4 regions of the Sporosarcina sp. GW1-11 genome follow, and region 1 is predicted to be linked to each of the others. Evidence: riboswitches for the same ligand, from Rfam matches in the RefSeq annotation. Region 1 holds a riboswitch; each other region holds the start of a gene.
The links. A riboswitch is a leader RNA that binds a small molecule or an ion and turns the genes downstream of it on or off. The one in region 1 is predicted to bind cobalamin.
Positions count from the first base shown of each region.

Region 2: linked by a shared signal. The riboswitch ahead of cobJ (precorrin-3B C(17)-methyltransferase) and the one ahead of ORD22_RS11655 (ribonucleoside-diphosphate reductase subunit alpha) in region 1 are both predicted to bind cobalamin.
Region 3: linked by a shared signal. The riboswitch ahead of ORD22_RS11180 (DUF4430 domain-containing protein) and the one ahead of ORD22_RS11655 (ribonucleoside-diphosphate reductase subunit alpha) in region 1 are both predicted to bind cobalamin.
Region 4: linked by a shared signal. The riboswitch ahead of ORD22_RS12995 (DUF4430 domain-containing protein) and the one ahead of ORD22_RS11655 (ribonucleoside-diphosphate reductase subunit alpha) in region 1 are both predicted to bind cobalamin.

Region 1 is NZ_JAPMIW010000019.1:29,564-33,782, reverse strand. It holds gene ORD22_RS11665 (glycerate kinase) at 1-626, shown strand, start outside; gene ORD22_RS11660 (alanine/glycine:cation symporter family protein) at 677-2,101, shown strand; cobalamin riboswitch at 2,310-2,485, shown strand; gene ORD22_RS11655 (ribonucleoside-diphosphate reductase subunit alpha) at 2,630-4,219, shown strand, end outside.
Region 2 is NZ_JAPMIW010000003.1:134,159-138,377, forward strand. It holds gene truA (tRNA pseudouridine(38-40) synthase TruA) at 1-248, shown strand, start outside; gene rplM (50S ribosomal protein L13) at 421-858, shown strand; gene rpsI (30S ribosomal protein S9) at 878-1,270, shown strand; cobalamin riboswitch at 1,477-1,653, shown strand; gene cobJ (precorrin-3B C(17)-methyltransferase) at 1,786-3,444, shown strand; gene cobK (precorrin-6A reductase) at 3,454-4,219, shown strand, end outside.
Region 3 is NZ_JAPMIW010000017.1:46,236-50,454, forward strand. It holds gene ORD22_RS11180 (DUF4430 domain-containing protein) at 1-2,641, opposite strand, end outside; cobalamin riboswitch at 2,762-2,949, opposite strand; gene ORD22_RS11185 (hypothetical protein) at 3,135-3,338, opposite strand; TPP riboswitch at 3,672-3,769, shown strand; gene ORD22_RS11190 (ABC transporter ATP-binding protein) at 3,855-4,219, shown strand, end outside.
Region 4 is NZ_JAPMIW010000024.1:40,423-44,641, forward strand. It holds gene ORD22_RS12995 (DUF4430 domain-containing protein) at 1-2,037, opposite strand, end outside; cobalamin riboswitch at 2,164-2,349, opposite strand; gene ORD22_RS13000 (hypothetical protein) at 2,471-2,647, opposite strand; gene ORD22_RS13005 (glycine betaine uptake BCCT transporter) at 2,832-4,219, shown strand, end outside.

The sequences.
Region 1 (4,219 bases):
ATATTGATATAATAGATGTCTCGCAGCTCGATAAGCGATTGAAGAGTACGGATATTTTGATTGCTTCAGACGTGGAAAATCCATTAGTTGGAGTATCAGGCGCAACGCATATTTTTGGTCCGCAAAAAGGCGCGGATGCGAAACAGGTGGAGTTTCTTGACGCTGGCATGTTACATTTCGCGGATGAAACCGAACGATTGGTAGGTAAACGCTTACATGACGTTCGTGGAGCGGGAGCAGCAGGGGGGACTGCAGGAGCATTGCTTGCGTATTGTGGGGCTCGACTGGAAAGTGGTATTGCTGTTGTGCTACGTGCGATGGATTTTGTGCAGCATCTTTCCTCGGTTGATGTACTATTGACGGGGGAAGGGAAGACGGATTTGCAGACGCTAAACGGCAAGGCTTTGATTGGTGTTGCAAGGTTGGCAGCGGAACATGGAATTCCTGTAATTGTAGTTTCGGGCGCCGTGGAGGAAGTGGCTCGGGAACAGCTAACTGAATGGTTTGCCGGAGTATACGAAGTAGATGATGGTCGACCGCTTGCTGAATTAATGGCAAATGCATCTGAGCTGTTGACGAGAAGGACGGAAGAAGTATTTTCACTGGATTTTAATTTTTTTCTATGATGCGTATTTAGCGGTTAGCAGGGTATGTATACAACTAAGGAGGTGCTCAAATGTTTCAACATGCTTTGGATTGGCTCGTAGGACCAGCGAATAATTTCATTTGGACGTATGTGTTAATTGGACTTTTATTGGTTACTGGATTGTATTTCACGATTCGCACAAAATTTGTACAGGTGCGCTTGTTTGGTGAGATGTTCCGTTTGATTGTTGAGAAGAAAGACAGTAATGATGGTGTGTCTCCGTTCCAGGCGTTTACGATTAGTGCGGCGTCGCGTGTCGGGACTGGGAACGTTGCAGGGGTAGCTCTTGCGATTGGTATTGGTGGGCCCGGAGCGATATTTTGGATGTGGGTCATCGCGCTGATCGGTATGGCGACTGCGTTCATCGAGAGTACTTTGGCGCAACTGTATAAGGTGAAGGACGGCGATACATTCCGTGGAGGGCCGGCGTATTATATGGAAAAAGCGCTTGGACAACGGAAATTAGGAATTGTTTTTGCCATTTTATTGACGATGTGTTTCGGATTTATCTTTAACTCGGTGCAATCAAATACGATCAGTCAATCGTTTTCGGATGTCTTTGGTATTCCGCACTGGACGATCGGAGTCGGCTTAATGGTATTGACGGCTTTTATCGTTTTTGGCGGTGTGAAGCGGATTGTAAAAGTAACACAGACGATTGTTCCGGTAATGGCGACATTTTATATTATCGTTGCATTGTTCATCGTCGTTATGAATATTACACAAATTCCTGCGATGGTTCTGTTGATTTTTGAACATGCATTCGGCGTTAAGGAATTTGTAGGCGGTGGGATTGGTATGGCGATTATGCAAGGGGTTCGTCGTGGTCTATTCTCCAATGAAGCCGGTATGGGTAGTGTGCCGAACGCTGCAGCTACGGCTAACGTGTCACACCCTGCGAAACAAGGGTTAGTACAGAGTTTAGGCGTATTTTTCGATACAATTATCATTTGTTCTGCAACTGCGTTCATTATTTTACTTGGTGGATTATATGAGTCAGGTGAGACGAACGGCATTTTGCTGACACAAGCATCCATGGCGGTACATGTAGGTGCGTGGGCTCCATACTTTATTGCGATTGCTATTATGTTTTTCGCCTTTAGTTCGATTATTGGTAACTACTATTATGGCGAAACGAATATTGAATTTATTAATGCGAATAAAGGTTGGAAGTTAGTGTATCAGCTACTTGTTCTCGGAATGGTATTTTTCGGAGCTGTCGCAAAAGTACAAGTCGTTTGGGATATGGCCGATCTATTCATGGGACTTATGGCTATTATTAACTTGGTCGTGATCTTGTTGCTTGGTAAAGTGGCCTTCCAAGTGTTGGACGACTTCACGAAACAGCGACGAGCGGGAAGAAATCCAGTGTTTAAAGCGGCCAGTATTCCAGGTCTAAAAGGCGCGGAATGTTGGGAAGAAACTGCGGAAAAGCCAGAAGATCGAATTAACTGATGGAATATGTTCGTTTAAAACGGGCATATACATTGTTCACACAATATCTTTTAGTCAACGCACGGAAAGTTTGCTATAATTGAAAATACTGCTTGAAACATAAAGGCATCGTAGTTCAGAAGCATGAATCTGAGCTGCGATGATTTTTTATGCTTTACAAGTCAGACCACAACATGTTAGGGTTATACAAGGAGTTGACACACTATATATAGTATTTTGATGAAATGGTACCTATCACGGTTTAAAAGGGAATCCGCTGAAAACGGAGCTGTCCCCGCAACTGATGGCACGGACGACTGTCTTGAAAAACCACTGCTTCGGCGGGAAGGAAAGACGGAAGGACGATGTGCTAGCCAGGAGACCTGCCATTCATTCAAGCATACATTCTTCGGGGTTGGAGAGTGGAAGCGGCGAGCAGGGGTTTTTTTGTCTGCCTAAAACTTTCCACATATAACCATTCATCACATGATGACTCCCGAATTTCTAGGGAGTCTTTTTCTTTTTACATAACTTAACCAAAGGGAGCAGATGCAAATGGCTATTATACATGAAACGGTTGGTTTGGATTTATTGCTGGAAAATCTTCAAGAGGAGTTTGGGAAGCAGAAAATCGAGCCGTTAGTTCAAGCGAGCGAACGATACCAGGAGCGTCACCCAAATAGCTCAGCTACGGAGTGGACGAATGCGATGGTGCTTGAATCGTTGAGCAGAATTGACGAAGCGAATGCATACTGGACGTTTGTTGCTGCGCGTATTTATTTATTCGATGTTTATGCGAAGCAAAAGGCATTGCGTGGAGCAGATGTGTATACCGATTTCGCGAAAAATGTAGAACGCTTGGTGGAACAAGGATTGTACACGCCTGTTTTGACTGAGAAGTATAGTACAGAAGAATTGAACGAGATCGGACAGTTGTTAGAGCCGACCCGCGACTTATTATTTACGTATATTGGATTGAAAACATTAGTGGATCGCTATGTGACGGTGAATTTCTCTAAGCAATCTGTGGAACTTCCTCAAGAGCGTTGGTTGATCATCGCAATGACGTTGATGCAAGATGAAACGGAAGATCGCATTCATAAAATCGGTGAAGCGTACTGGGCGATGAGTAATTTGTATATGACGGTTGCGACGCCGACATTATCGAACGCAGGCAAGATGCACGGACAACTGTCTAGCTGTTTCATCGACACGGTGGATGATTCCTTGCAGGGCATTTACAACAGCAACACAGACATCGCAAACTTATCGAAATTCGGTGGCGGTATTGGTGTTTATATGGGGAAGGTTCGCTCGCGTGGTGCCTCTATTCGTGGTTTTGAAGGCGCGTCAAGCGGTGTGTTACCTTGGATCAAGCAATTGAACAACACGGCAGTTAGCGTCGATCAGCTCGGTCAGCGACAAGGGGCTGTGGCAGTATACTTAGATGTTTGGCATCGGGATATTTTCACGTTCCTAGATTTGAAACTGAATAACGGTGACGATCGTTTACGTGCACATGATATTTTCACAGGTGTTTGCTTGCCGGATCTATTTATGGAGAAAGTCGAAGCGCGTGAAGAGTGGCATTTATTCGATCCACATGAAGTGCGTACGAAGATGGGCTTTTCATTGGAAGATTTCTATGATGAGAAAAAAGGTCAAGGGTCGTTCCGCGACAAGTATGAAGAATGTGTAAACAATCCGGATCTATCGAGAGAGACGGTTTCAGCAATTGAAATTATGAAACGCGTGTTGCGTAGCCAGTTGGAGACGGGTACACCGTTTATGTTCTACCGCGATGAAGTGAATCGTACAAACCCGAATAAGCATGAAGGAATTATTTATTCTAGTAATTTATGCACGGAAATATTGCAAAATATGTCGGCTACTACATTCGAATCAGTTTCATTGGAAGACGATCTAGTCGTTACACGTACGAAGCCAGGCGATTTTGTAGTTTGTAATTTATCTTCTATCAACTTAGGTAGAGCTGTAACAGCAGATGTATTGGACCGTTTGATCACAATCCAAGTGCGTATGCTCGATAACGTCATCGATCAGAATAAGATTCCTGTTGTACAAGCGCAGCGTACGAACGCGCGTTACCGCGGAATTGGCCTCGGTACTTTCGGATGG
Region 2 (4,219 bases), on a different contig from region 1:
CGAACAATAAAGTTCGGACAATTCGTAAGTTAACACTTGAACGACAGCAGGATGAATTAATATTAGAAATAGAAGGCGATGGCTTTCTTTACAATATGGTACGTACGATTGCAGGTGTTTTATTGGCGGTAGGGATTGGCTGGGATGAGCCGGAAGACGTCTACAAGATACTTCAGGCAAAAGATCGTCAAAAGGCCGGCAAGACAGCGCCGGCACATGGTTTGTACCTAGTGGAAGTCACGTATTGAAGGCATGGCAACTAATCCTGGTGTTTTCATAAAAACGCTTGACTTTATTGAAAATAAAGGTTAACATGATAAATGGTATTTCAATAACCCCACAATGAGCCCCGGAAGTTTATTTGTGTTTAGGGATAGAGAAAACAATGGAACAGATTGATACTTTTAGGAGGATTACAATATGCGCACAACATTCATGGCTAAAGGTCACGAAGTAGAACGTAAATGGCTAGTTGTCGACGCTGAAGGACAAACGCTTGGACGTCTTGCTTCAGAAGTTGCAACACTATTACGCGGTAAACATAAACCAACGTTTACACCACATGTTGATACAGGTGACCACGTCATCATTATCAATGCAGAAAAAATTCAATTGACTGGTAACAAGTTGAAAGACAAGCTTTACCACCGTCACTCTGGGTACACAGGTAGCATTAAAACTCGTACTGCTCTTGAGATGCGTACTAACTACCCGGTTAAAATGCTTGAACTTGCGATCAAAGGAATGCTTCCAAACGGTCCTCTAGGTCGTCAAACAATCAAGAAATTACACGTTTATGCTGGTCCAGAACATCAGCACGCAGCACAAAAACCAGAAGCATTTGAGCTTCGCGGATAATTAAGAGGAGGAAACACACTTGGCACAAGTACAATATATCGGCACTGGCCGTCGTAAAAGTTCAGTAGCTCGTGTACGTCTAGTTCCTGGCGAAGGCAAAATTGTCGTCAACAACCGTGACGTAGAAGACTACGTACCATTCGAAACACTTCGTGAAATCATCAAACAACCACTAGTTGCAACGGAAACACTTGGAAGCTACGATATCCATGTTAACGTAAACGGTGGAGGTTACACAGGTCAAGCAGGAGCAATCCGTCACGGCGTAGCTCGTGCGTTGCTAACTGTAGATCCAGATTTCCGTCCAGTATTGAAATCAGCTGGCCTTCTAACACGTGACCCACGTATGAAAGAACGTAAGAAGCCAGGTCTTCGCGGCGCTCGTCGTGCACCTCAGTTCTCAAAGCGTTAATATTGGTTTCATACCAAACTTTACAGCCCCTTTCCGAGTTTATCGGAAAGGGGTTTTTTAGATTCTCAAACAACTCGCACAGACTATAGAGGAATAGAAATCGCAATTATCCATAGCGGAGCAAATAATCTTTCTTAAGGGTTCCGAAAATAAACCTGGTGTATATTTGTAGATTCAAAGATTGTATGTTATATTTATGAAAATTAAATAACTTAATTTAAATAAGTGCTCACATTGTGAGGTAAAAGGGAAACTAGTGAAAATCTAGTACAGCCCCCGCTACTGTAAAAGCTGATGAAATTACAAAACCACTGAGAAATCGGGAAGGTGTAAGAGTAAAATGAAGCTTGAGTCAGGAAACCTGCTTATTTAAACGACACATACTTTTCGGAGGGAGAAGTATAGGCGGGACAATTTTATTAATTGTCCTATGTTTCAGTATGATTTCTATATACTTTCACATGCCTACACTTCCTTGAAAAGGAGTGTAGGCATTTTTTATTTGGAGGGAAACCATGAAAAAGGGAAAAATTTTTGTTGTTGGATTCGGTCCCGGAGCTACTGAACATATTACAGGACGAGCGTTAACGGCACTGCAAGAAAGTGATTATATTATTGGTTATAAAACTTACGTAGAGCTGATTAAGCATTTAGTGACAGCGAAGTCCATTGTTAGCACAGGCATGACAGAAGAAGTATCGCGTGCAATAGATGCTGTTAAGAAAGCGGAGGCGGGCGGTATTGTCTCAGTTATTTCCAGTGGTGATTCAGGTGCGTATGGTATGGCAGGATTAGTGTATGAAGTGCTTGTTGAAAAGGGTTGGACTGAAGCAGAAGGAATTGAAGTAGAAATTGTTCCAGGTATATCAGCAATTAATTCATGCGCGAGCTTACTGGGCGCACCTGTCATGCATGATTCTTGTACGATCAGTTTAAGTGACCATCTAACACCATGGACGGTTATCGAAAAACGAATTGAAGCAGCTGGGATGGCGGATTTTGTAATTGCTTTATACAATCCGAAAAGTGGACGCAGAACACGTCAAATTGTAGAAGCACAAAATATTTTACTAAAATATCGTTCCCCTGACACACCTGTAGGGCTAGTGAAAAGTGCGTATCGTGAAAATCAACACATTGTCCTGACAACATTATCTGAAATGCTTGAGCATGATATCGGAATGTTGACAACTGTCATTATCGGTAACTCTTCCACTTTCTTTTATGAAGATAAAATTATTACGCCAAGGGGCTATCAACGAAAATATACATTAGGGGAAGGTAAACAAAGATTAAGACCGCATCAGCGCTTAAAAAAGGAAGCGGAACCATGGGCGCTTGATCAAGAAACTGGAGAAGCGCAATCAGGTTATGAGGAAATCATTAGAAAGACACCTGAGCAGGCTCCAATACAACAGAAAGAACAAGAGCAAAAGGTTCAGACAATGGACATGGCTTTAAAGGCCTTATCACTGGTGTCAAAAGAAGAAGTGCCAAATCCATTTTTGGTAAGACAGCCTATCGAGAATATATTTGAATTTTCAGTTTCACCTGGTGTTGCTAATAAAATGATCACAGCAGAGCAAATGCGTGTAATGGCTGAAGTCGTTGGTGAGAAGGGTACCTTGGAATATACTCCGGATCATCGTTTTTTAGTAAAGGTTACAACAGATAATCCTGAAGCGATTGTTGAAAAGCTTGAAGAAAATCATTTAACAGTCATGCCGGCAGGGGAAGTCTTAAAAGTCAAAGCATGTGATTTTTGTTACGGAGAAAAGGCAGATTCTATCCCATATGCAGAAGAAATCGCAGCAAAGTTTGAAGGGATGAAGCTTCCGAAGCAATTGCATGTTGGGTTCAATGGTTGCGGAATGGCGTGTTATCGCCCTGTGTTTGATGATATTGGGATTGTGTACCGGAAGAAAAAATTTGATTTATTTATTGGTGCGAAGCCAGTTGGTCGTACTGCCCATGCCGCTCAACCTATAGCAGAGGGAATTGAGCCAGAAGATTTAATCCCACTAGTAACCAAAATTATAGAAGAATACGAACAAAATGCACATCCTAACGAACGTTTCTTTAAGTATTTTAAACGTGTCAAAAAAGTTTTGAACTATGACTATTACGACATGAGCTGCAAGATTGAAGTAGAGCCAGCACCTTGTGGAGATTAGGAGGAAACTATGATTTTATTTTTAGCAGGTACTAGCGATGCTAGAGCTTTAGCCATTCGTTTGCAGAGTCTCGGCTACCCTCTAATAGCCACAGTAGTCACCGAATCTGCGGCAGAAAGTTTAAAAGAGAACGCTATCTCGTATCAGGTGGGTCGGTTAACAGTGGATGACATGGTAGCGCTGATCAAGAAGTATGAGATGACTTGTGTAGTGGATGCTAGTCATCCCTATGCGGAAGAAGCTTCGAAAACTGCTATGACAGCAGCAAAGGCATGCGGTATTCCATATATTCGCTATGAACGTCCGAAAGAAGAATTTGTTTCTCCGCTGATTACAGAGGTTGACAGTTATGAAGACGCTGCTAAGCTAGCTCAAACGCATAAAGGGACGATTATGTTAACAACGGGCAGTAAGACGTTGGAAGTGTTTACAAACTACTTATTGCGCGATGAAATTAGATTGATTTGCAGAATGCTCCCAAACGTAGGGAATATGGAAAAATGCGACAGATTAGGGATTAAACAAAAGGATATTGTCGCAATACAAGGACCGTTTTCTGAATCACTCAATAAGTCTTTGTGCGAGCAATATGATGTGACGTTAATGATTACTAAGGAAAGCGGCAAAGTAGGTTCTGTTGATGAGAAAATAACAGCCGCCTTAGAACTAGAGATACCCGTTATTTTGATTAAACGACCAAAGCTTCAATATGAAAATTTTTGTACGTCTTTTGAAAAAGTTACACAACTATTAGGAGGTTTTACTTTTGAAAAAT
Region 3 (4,219 bases), on a different contig from region 1:
ATCTGAAATTCGCCTGATCATAGCGTCCTTCTTCATAAAAATGTAACGTATCTTCAATCATTTCCTCTACATTGCGAACATTTACCGGTGCTTTTGGCGTGATCTTTATAGCCGTTTCACCAGCACTCACTATTGCTTTTGAAAGTACGTTAATTGAGATTTCTTCAACTGGTACTTGACCTTGTACATGTAGAATCACCGCTTGATTATTTACCGTTTCTACGGAATCGATTACTAAATCTGTCTGATCAATAACCCAGCTATCCACCTCAAGAGCCGCATCCGTAAACGTATCACCTTTAAGCTTAATTTCGATTGTTGGATCTACAGTTCCGCTAGTCAACTCAACGCTCGAACTGATTTCGGCATTGCGTTTGTAATATAAGTGAACTTTATCATTTGAAGAGAGTTCGTCTTCAAGTGATTGAATCGCTTGATCATTTACTGACACAACCCAAGAGTCAGAACCACCTAAGCTGCCATTTTTTTCTTCATTAACTGATACAATACTGCCGAGCTTCGTATCGAGCTCATAAGCTATATTTTGTTCTGTCAAAATATTTTCTATAAGTTGTTTTACCGTAGTTCCTGGTTCAAACGACACTTCAGATTCGGCAACTACAACTTTAGTTACTCCATCAATTGCTAACGTTGCCTTTTGTGTAACTGGTTCTGGCTTCGGATCATTCGCAATGCGATTCCAAACCGAGTTTCCTGCTGTCATGTCAGCTAAAGCTAACAATGCTTGTTCTGTTGCCATCAAATTAGTTGAAGGAAAGTCGCTTTTCCACATAAACGATCCGTCATCTTTTTGGAATCCTTTTAATGCATCAAGTACTGTATTTCCTTCTACATGCCATTTTTCCGCTAGTACATCTTCTTTTACTGCCACAAGACCCCAAATTGCTGTAGATAATGAATTGGAATTATCGCCACTTCCCCATGGACCTGCTGAGTTAAATCCGCCATTGCTTAAATCAGATTGTCTAGCTTTTAATAACCCTTTTGCTTTATCAATCGCAGCGTCTACATCACTTGTTCCTTGATAAGTAGACAATGCTAGCAACGCCATACCTGTTAAGTCAGGATCAGATTCGGTCCCACTTAACGCATATCCACCATCAGTATTTTGTTTGCTTAGTAAATAATTTAATGCTTTTTGTTTCTTTTCTGCATTCCACTCGCCTAAATCAGCACCTAGACGTTCACCTGTGTCCATTGCAAGTAATGCCCACATATGTTTATTGATTCCGCCGATTGCGCCTGTTTCTAGGTTTTGTTGAGTTGCTAATTCTGCATAGAGATTACGATTCGTTTCCCATGCTTTTGCAGGATCTTCATTCATCGCAAGTAATCCGAAGATATAGCGAATGTGTTCCGTGCCCCCATTATTAGGCTGAAGATTAGCTGGAGCTGTTTTCTGCCATGTTGGTAATTTCCACACGCCATCCGTTAGGTTTTCACCTGCAGCGTATAGTCCAACTAGTGTCTGCCACGAATCTACTGTCGAGTCTTTAGTTTTGTAAAACTGAACGACTTCTTCTAGCATTTGTTCTGCTGAAGGTGGTTCTACTGGTTCTGGTTCTGGTTCTGGTTCTAGTTTAGGTTCGTTAAAGATTCGATTCCAAACAGAATTTCCAGCTTTCATATCTGCTAATGCTAGTAATATTTGTTCTGTTGCCATTAAGTTTGTTTTTGGTTGAGTGGTCTTCCACATATATGAACCGTCTTCTAACTGGAAATCATTTAACGCATCTAGTACTGTCTTACTTTCTACCTGCCAAGCATCTGCCATGACGTCCTGCCCTACTGCCACAAGACCCCAAACCGCTACGGCTAAGGAGTTGGAATTATCGCCACTTCCCCATGGACCTGCTGAGTTAAATCCGCCACTATCCAAATTTAACTGTCTAGCTTTTAATAATTTCTTCGCCTTTTCAATCGCAACATCTACTGCGCTCGTCCCTTGATAATTAGACAACGCAAGTAATGCCATACCTGTCAAATCCGTATCCGAAACTGTCCCACCTAAAGCGTATCCACCATCTGTCTTTTGTTGATCAAGTAAATAGTCCAGCGCTTTTTGTTTCGTTTCCGAATTCCACTTCCCTAAGTCGGCACCTAGACGTTCACCTGTGTCCATTGCAAGCATAGCCCACATATGTTTATTGATTCCGCCGATTGCTCCTGTTTCCAGGTTTTGTTGAGTTGCTAATTCTGCATAGAGATTACGCTTCGTTTCCCATGCTTTTGCAGGGTCTTCATTCATCGCAAGTAATCCGAAGATATAGCGAATGTGTTCTGTGCCATGATGTGTTTCGTTAAGGCCAGCCGGCTCTTCTGTTTGCCATTCGGGTAAAATCCACTGACCATCCGTTAGGTCTTCACCGGCAGCATATAGTCCAACCAATGTCTGCCAAGAATCAATTTTCTGATTCCGATTCTTATAAAACTGGACGGTTTTCGCCAATAGCTCATCCACAGAATAACGATCTTCAGCGGGTAATTCTTCTCCACCTGATTGTTCTGTTTGCCCTGTATCAGGACTCACTGCTTGTACCGCTGGAGTTAAAAACGACAATACCAGCAGTAAACTCAATAACACCGAAAACCATTTTCTCACCAAATGATAATTCCCCAACTATTCCTACCTCCTATTTTTCTCCGTAATAAAAACCCTCACCTCCGGAAAGAGACAAGGGCATATGTATGCGTGTATAAACTACTACCACAAAAACATGCGTACCTTTTTCCGGAAGGCAGTTAGCATTGTATCTTGGCAAGTCTCCTGACTTATGGATACAAACACAACTTCAACCTTCCCAGTAATACACCAGTGGTTTTCTGAAGTTACTTTCCATTTACAGTGGCCGGACCGTTCAGGATTTTCACCTGATTCCTTTTTCAACTTTGCAGATTAGGCAAAGTACCAAAATACGCTATGAAACTATATTTAATGATAGAGAATAGATTTGTAAAATGCAATAGCAAAAAGCTTTACTAACGGATTTCACTATTCTATTTACTGATTAAGAGCTTTAGTGATTACAAAAAAAGCTGCCCTCACAAGTCGAAACTTGTCAGACAGCTCTCTATTTATTATTGCTAGGAAGAAAAGTATGACGCGTCACTAATTAATTCAGTACATACATTTTTGTTTCTAGTTTTTTATAAATGGTAGTAGTCGTCATTGTAATCACATGAATATATTTTTCAGGAACTGCTACCCGAATAGAATTCAGTCTATTCTCGTTAATCCATTCTGTTAGGTTACCCCACTCATCTGCAAATGAAGTAAGTTCATTTATATTAATCGCTGGTACTCTTACAGTGATCAAATGATCGCATAGTTTGGTGTTGCAGGTATAGAGATTAGTAACGTATTTCCAACTATTTTGAACGTGCCTTTGTCTAGGCAGGAAGCAAAATCCTTCTCCACTTTTTCACATGACAATTTGCCAATGCTCTACATTTCTCTCCCTATTTATTTTCATTAAAAACTGCTTAATTCAAAGGTAATACTTGTTACGTAGTTAGACCTTTGCATCTACTTCTGAACTTTTACTACTATCGGTATAGCTATTCATTTATTTAGCTTATTTTCCTATTCTTCATCATTTAACATCTAACGCATCTTGACTACTAGCCTATACTATGCAACGATAAGTGATGATACACACTAGGGGTGCTTTTGCTGAGAGAGGCCGTTGCCTTAACCCTTTAACCTGCACTAGATAATGCTAGCGAAGGGAAGTGGACATATAGACGGTTTAGGCCGGATTATGTAACCTCTTCGCAAAAAGAAGTGGTCTTTTTTGCGTTGATGATTTTAAGAAAAGTGAAGTGATTACTACATGAGAAAGACGGTACTCGCATTTGATAACGTTTCGTTTCATTACCAAGCGGCTAAGGCATCGCTTCCAGTAGCTATTTTAGATCAGCTCAATTTACAAGTACGTGAAGGTGAATTTGTTAGCATTATCGGTCCAAGTGGTTACGGTAAAAGTACACTTTTCCGGCTCATTACAGGTCTGGAAAATCCAGACGGCGGAGAAATTCTTTTAAATGGTGAAGCTAGGGACAATCGTTTAGGTCAAGTCGGCTATATGCCGCAGCAAGATTTATTAATGCCATGGCGAACGATTTTAGAAAATGTCAGACTTCCTCTTGAAATTCAAGAAAAAAAACAAGCCCATGCACGAATTATCGAATTGCTTGC
Region 4 (4,219 bases), on a different contig from region 1:
CAACTGACCACTCGTATAATTTGTTTGTGGCGTGACAGTCGCTCTATTGCCTTTGACAGAAACATTTACAGGCACACGCTGACCTTGTACATCTTCTACATATATCTTACTTAGATTAACTGTTGTATTCTGTACTTCTTTGTTGAATGTAACGGTAAACGGATGCGATGGCGCTACGATTTTCGCGTCAAAATCACGATATACCTGGTCATTATCGACTAGAAATATTTTTTTCGTTCCTTCTGGGATTGTAGCTGATTGCTTACTACCCTTCTCCCCTGCTTGAACGATGTAATACCCGCCTAATGCTTCCTCGTTCTCGATTAAAATAGAAGACCACGCGCCATTTTTGTTTTTCTGGACGTTTAGAAGACTGCCGTTTAGAATCCCTTTAAGAGTAGAATGTGCTGAAACTTCTGGCTGTGGTTGTGTCTGTTTCTGAGAGAAATCATACAAGCGTCCTTGATCTTTTGTGAATAAATCGTAGGCTACTAGTGCTTGCAATGCTTGTTCCGTTGCCATACCATTTGCAGCGGTTTCATTTTCGGTATGTTTAAAGCCACCAGACTCTAGTTGGAAACTTAATAAGTGATCTACTAAATTCACACCATTCTTTGTAAACTGCTTACCTTGTGGATCGATTGCATTTGCTGTCAAACCGATAATTACTTGCGAAGTCGCTTCACTTGAAATACCACCTACAAATGCTTCATTAAAACCACCAGTCTCCCCTTGTTGTGCTGACAAGTAATTGACTGCTCGATCAATTGCACTTTTTACATCCGCTTGATTTGTATATGGTGCTAATGAAGTCATTGCCATTGCGGTTATGTCATAACTTGCTGAGCCTGTCTTACTAGTTTCCAAACTCCACGCTCCGTCTTCTCTCTGATACTTCAACAATTCGGCAACGATTTTTTCACGATTCCAACGCGCATTGCTTGGAATGTCAAAGTTATTCGTATCCAAAGCAATCAATGCAAAGATCAATCCATTTGTTCCTTGGCGAATCATCGTATCTACATTGCGAATATCTTCACTGTTATAAATCTTATCTAGTAAATTAGCTCCATTAATATTCGCAGGATCTTTCCCAATCGCTACAGCCGCCATCGTTAAACGTTCTACATCTGTAATCTTTAAACGATTTCCGCCGATTTGATCAATGACTTGATCTTTTAGATTAGTGGTAAATGCTGTTTCATAGCTTGATGGAACTGCAACTCCTGCTTTTACTAATCCAATCGCTTGCCACTCGCTAGATACAGGACTACTGACTATATAATCTGTAACTTTTTTAATCGAATTTTCGATTCGTTTTGGATCAGCTTCTACCGTTACAGTAAGCGAAGCTGCTGGCTCGGACTTTCCTACAACAACACCATCCAATGCAGTCAACGTGAAGTCGCCTCGTTGTGCTGCACCGTCTAGTTGAATCGTTACTTGCTGATTCGTATTTTTAGTTATCGTGGAGATTTTTACATTCGACTGATTAATACTCCAATTTGCAGGATTGCTAGCCTCTTGTGTAAATGTGTCACCTACTAAGTTGACTGTAATGTTAGGATTTTTACTGCCCGCAGTTACAACTGTTGACGATGAGAATGCTGCATAACGACCGTAAGAGAATCGCAGTTGGTCATTTTCTTTGAGTACGTAGCTTGCCGCACCTATATTAGGAGATACGCCATTGACTGTATAGCCCCAACCATCCCAGCCGCCTAGTAGACCTGCATCTTCATTATTTATAGAAGAAACATAAGAACCAAAACTGCTTTCTGTAATCTTATAAACGATTCCCTTAGCATCTAAAGCCATTTTCAGTGCCTCTAACGCATTTTGACCTTCTGTAATTTGAATCGTTTCTTGCAATAAAACATCATCTAAGCCAACAACCTCCACAGCAATATTCTGTTGTGCAATTGCCATTTGTTGCTGTGCATCTGAACTTGCGATAGCAACTGAAGTTGTTGTTGGTAAAAGCAATGATGAAGCAAGAAAAATACTTGCGATGAATGAAACATAACGTTTAACCAATAGAATTCCTCCTTTTATTGAAAAAAATAAGCCCTTGCCTCCAAAGAGAAGGACAAGGGCATTTTGTATAGTTGGATGTAATTCAGGAATTGCTCCATACAATATGCACACCTTTTCTCGGAAGGCGTAACGTATATTGTTTTGGCAAGTCTCCTGACTTATGGGTATTCACACATCTTCAACCTTCCCAGTTTATCACCAGTGGTATTTGAAGACGCTTCCCATTTACAGTGGCCGGACCGTACAGGATTTTCACCTGTTTCCTATTTTAATCTGCATCATATGCAAAGAACCAAAACAATCTATTTAGCTTTTATTTTAGTATATCACAGCTACGTCTCGTGTCATTTACTATTTTGATAGAACGGTATAAAGGACCGATGAACTATTATTTTTCATCGGTCTATTTATAAATAAAATACGAGGAAATGTCTTACAGTTCCTGATAATCTCTTTGATATTTCCCGCCGTCTTTAACTACCGCATGATACAAAGCTTTTAAGGCAAAGCTTTTTTCTAGTTCATGCTCCTTCATGATCGCTTTTAATTGTCTATTAAGCTCCGGGCTATGCTTGACGAGCTGAAGCATTTTAGGTTGTGAATATTGCATGAAAATCTCCTCCTCACCTATTTCGTTTCTTTAGTATAGCACGGCTACAAGTTGCACGTTTTATAATTAAATAAAAATAGTTGATATTTACGTTTGTCGTATGTTTCAATTGGGTAGTCTAAAATGTATATGCCTACTTTTCGGAAATGCAATACATACTAATATATTTACACAAGGGGGATATATGAAAAAAGTTTCGATTACATTTTATATTACATTAGTGGCTGTCCTATTGGCGGTCGGATATGGTGTCATTGCACCTATTCATTTTGAAGAAATAACGTCTATTATTAAGAATTTCATCACTGACTCTTTCGGCTGGTATTACTTACTGACTGTGTCTATGCTGTTTTTTGTTTCAGTTTTTCTGATTTTCAGCCCTATCGGTAGAATTCGTTTAGGGAAAGAGAAGGATCGTCCGCAGTTTTCGATGATTTCTTGGCTTGCGATGTTATTTTCTGCTGGAATGGGCATCGGTTTAGTCTTTTACGGTGCCGCTGAACCTTTGTCGCATTATGCGATAGATCCTGCCACGACAGCAACTGAGACGAAAGCATCCTACAAAGAAGCGATGCGTGTGACATTCTTCCACTGGGGCTTCCACGCGTGGGCTGTTTATGGAATGACCGCTTTAGTACTTGCCTACTTCCAGTTCCGCAAAGGACAACCAGGCTTAATCTCATCCACGCTTCGCCCGATCTTCGGGGATCGTGTAGATGGGCCACTCGGTACTATAATTGATGTCTTCGCTATTTTCGCGACCGTTTTCGGTGTAGCAACATCACTTGGATTCGGAGCCGTACAAATCAATGCCGGTCTGAATTATTTATTTGATATACCGATTGGTTTTTGGTCACAGTTCGTTATTATCGCAGTCGTGACTGTATTATTCCTAATTTCTGCTTGGAGTGGACTCGGTAAAGGAATCAAAATATTATCCAATGCCAATATGGTCTTGGCAATTGCGCTATTGATCTTCATCATTGCACTCGGACCTACCTTACTGATTTTCAATATGTTTACGGATTCTATAGGGGGCTATTTGGAAAACATCATCCGATTGAGTTTCCGTACCGCACCATTGACTCCTGAAAATCGTACTTGGCTAAACGGTTGGACGCTCTTTTATTGGGCTTGGTGGATGGCTTGGTCTCCATTTGTTGGGATGTTTATCGCCCGTGTCTCAAAAGGTCGTACCATTCGAGAGTTCATGATTGGTGTATTGGTCGTTCCTACCGTATTGAGTGCGATTTGGTTCGCAGCATTCGGTACGACAGCGATTGAGACGCAAAGAGCAGGAGTTATAGATCTCGCTTCTAGTGCGACAGAGTTGACGATCTTTGAAATGTTTAGCGGATTACCTTGGTCATTTGTCATTTCAGTAATTGCTATTTTGCTAATTATTTCTTTCTTCATCACGTCAGCAGATTCAGCAACGTTCGTACTCGGTATGCAATCGTCGTACGGATCACTGACGCCTCCTAATAATTTAAAAATCGTCTGGGGTGTCATTCAATCTTCTATCGCGATTATCCTCTTGTATGTCGGTGGTCTCGATGCCTTGCAAAATGT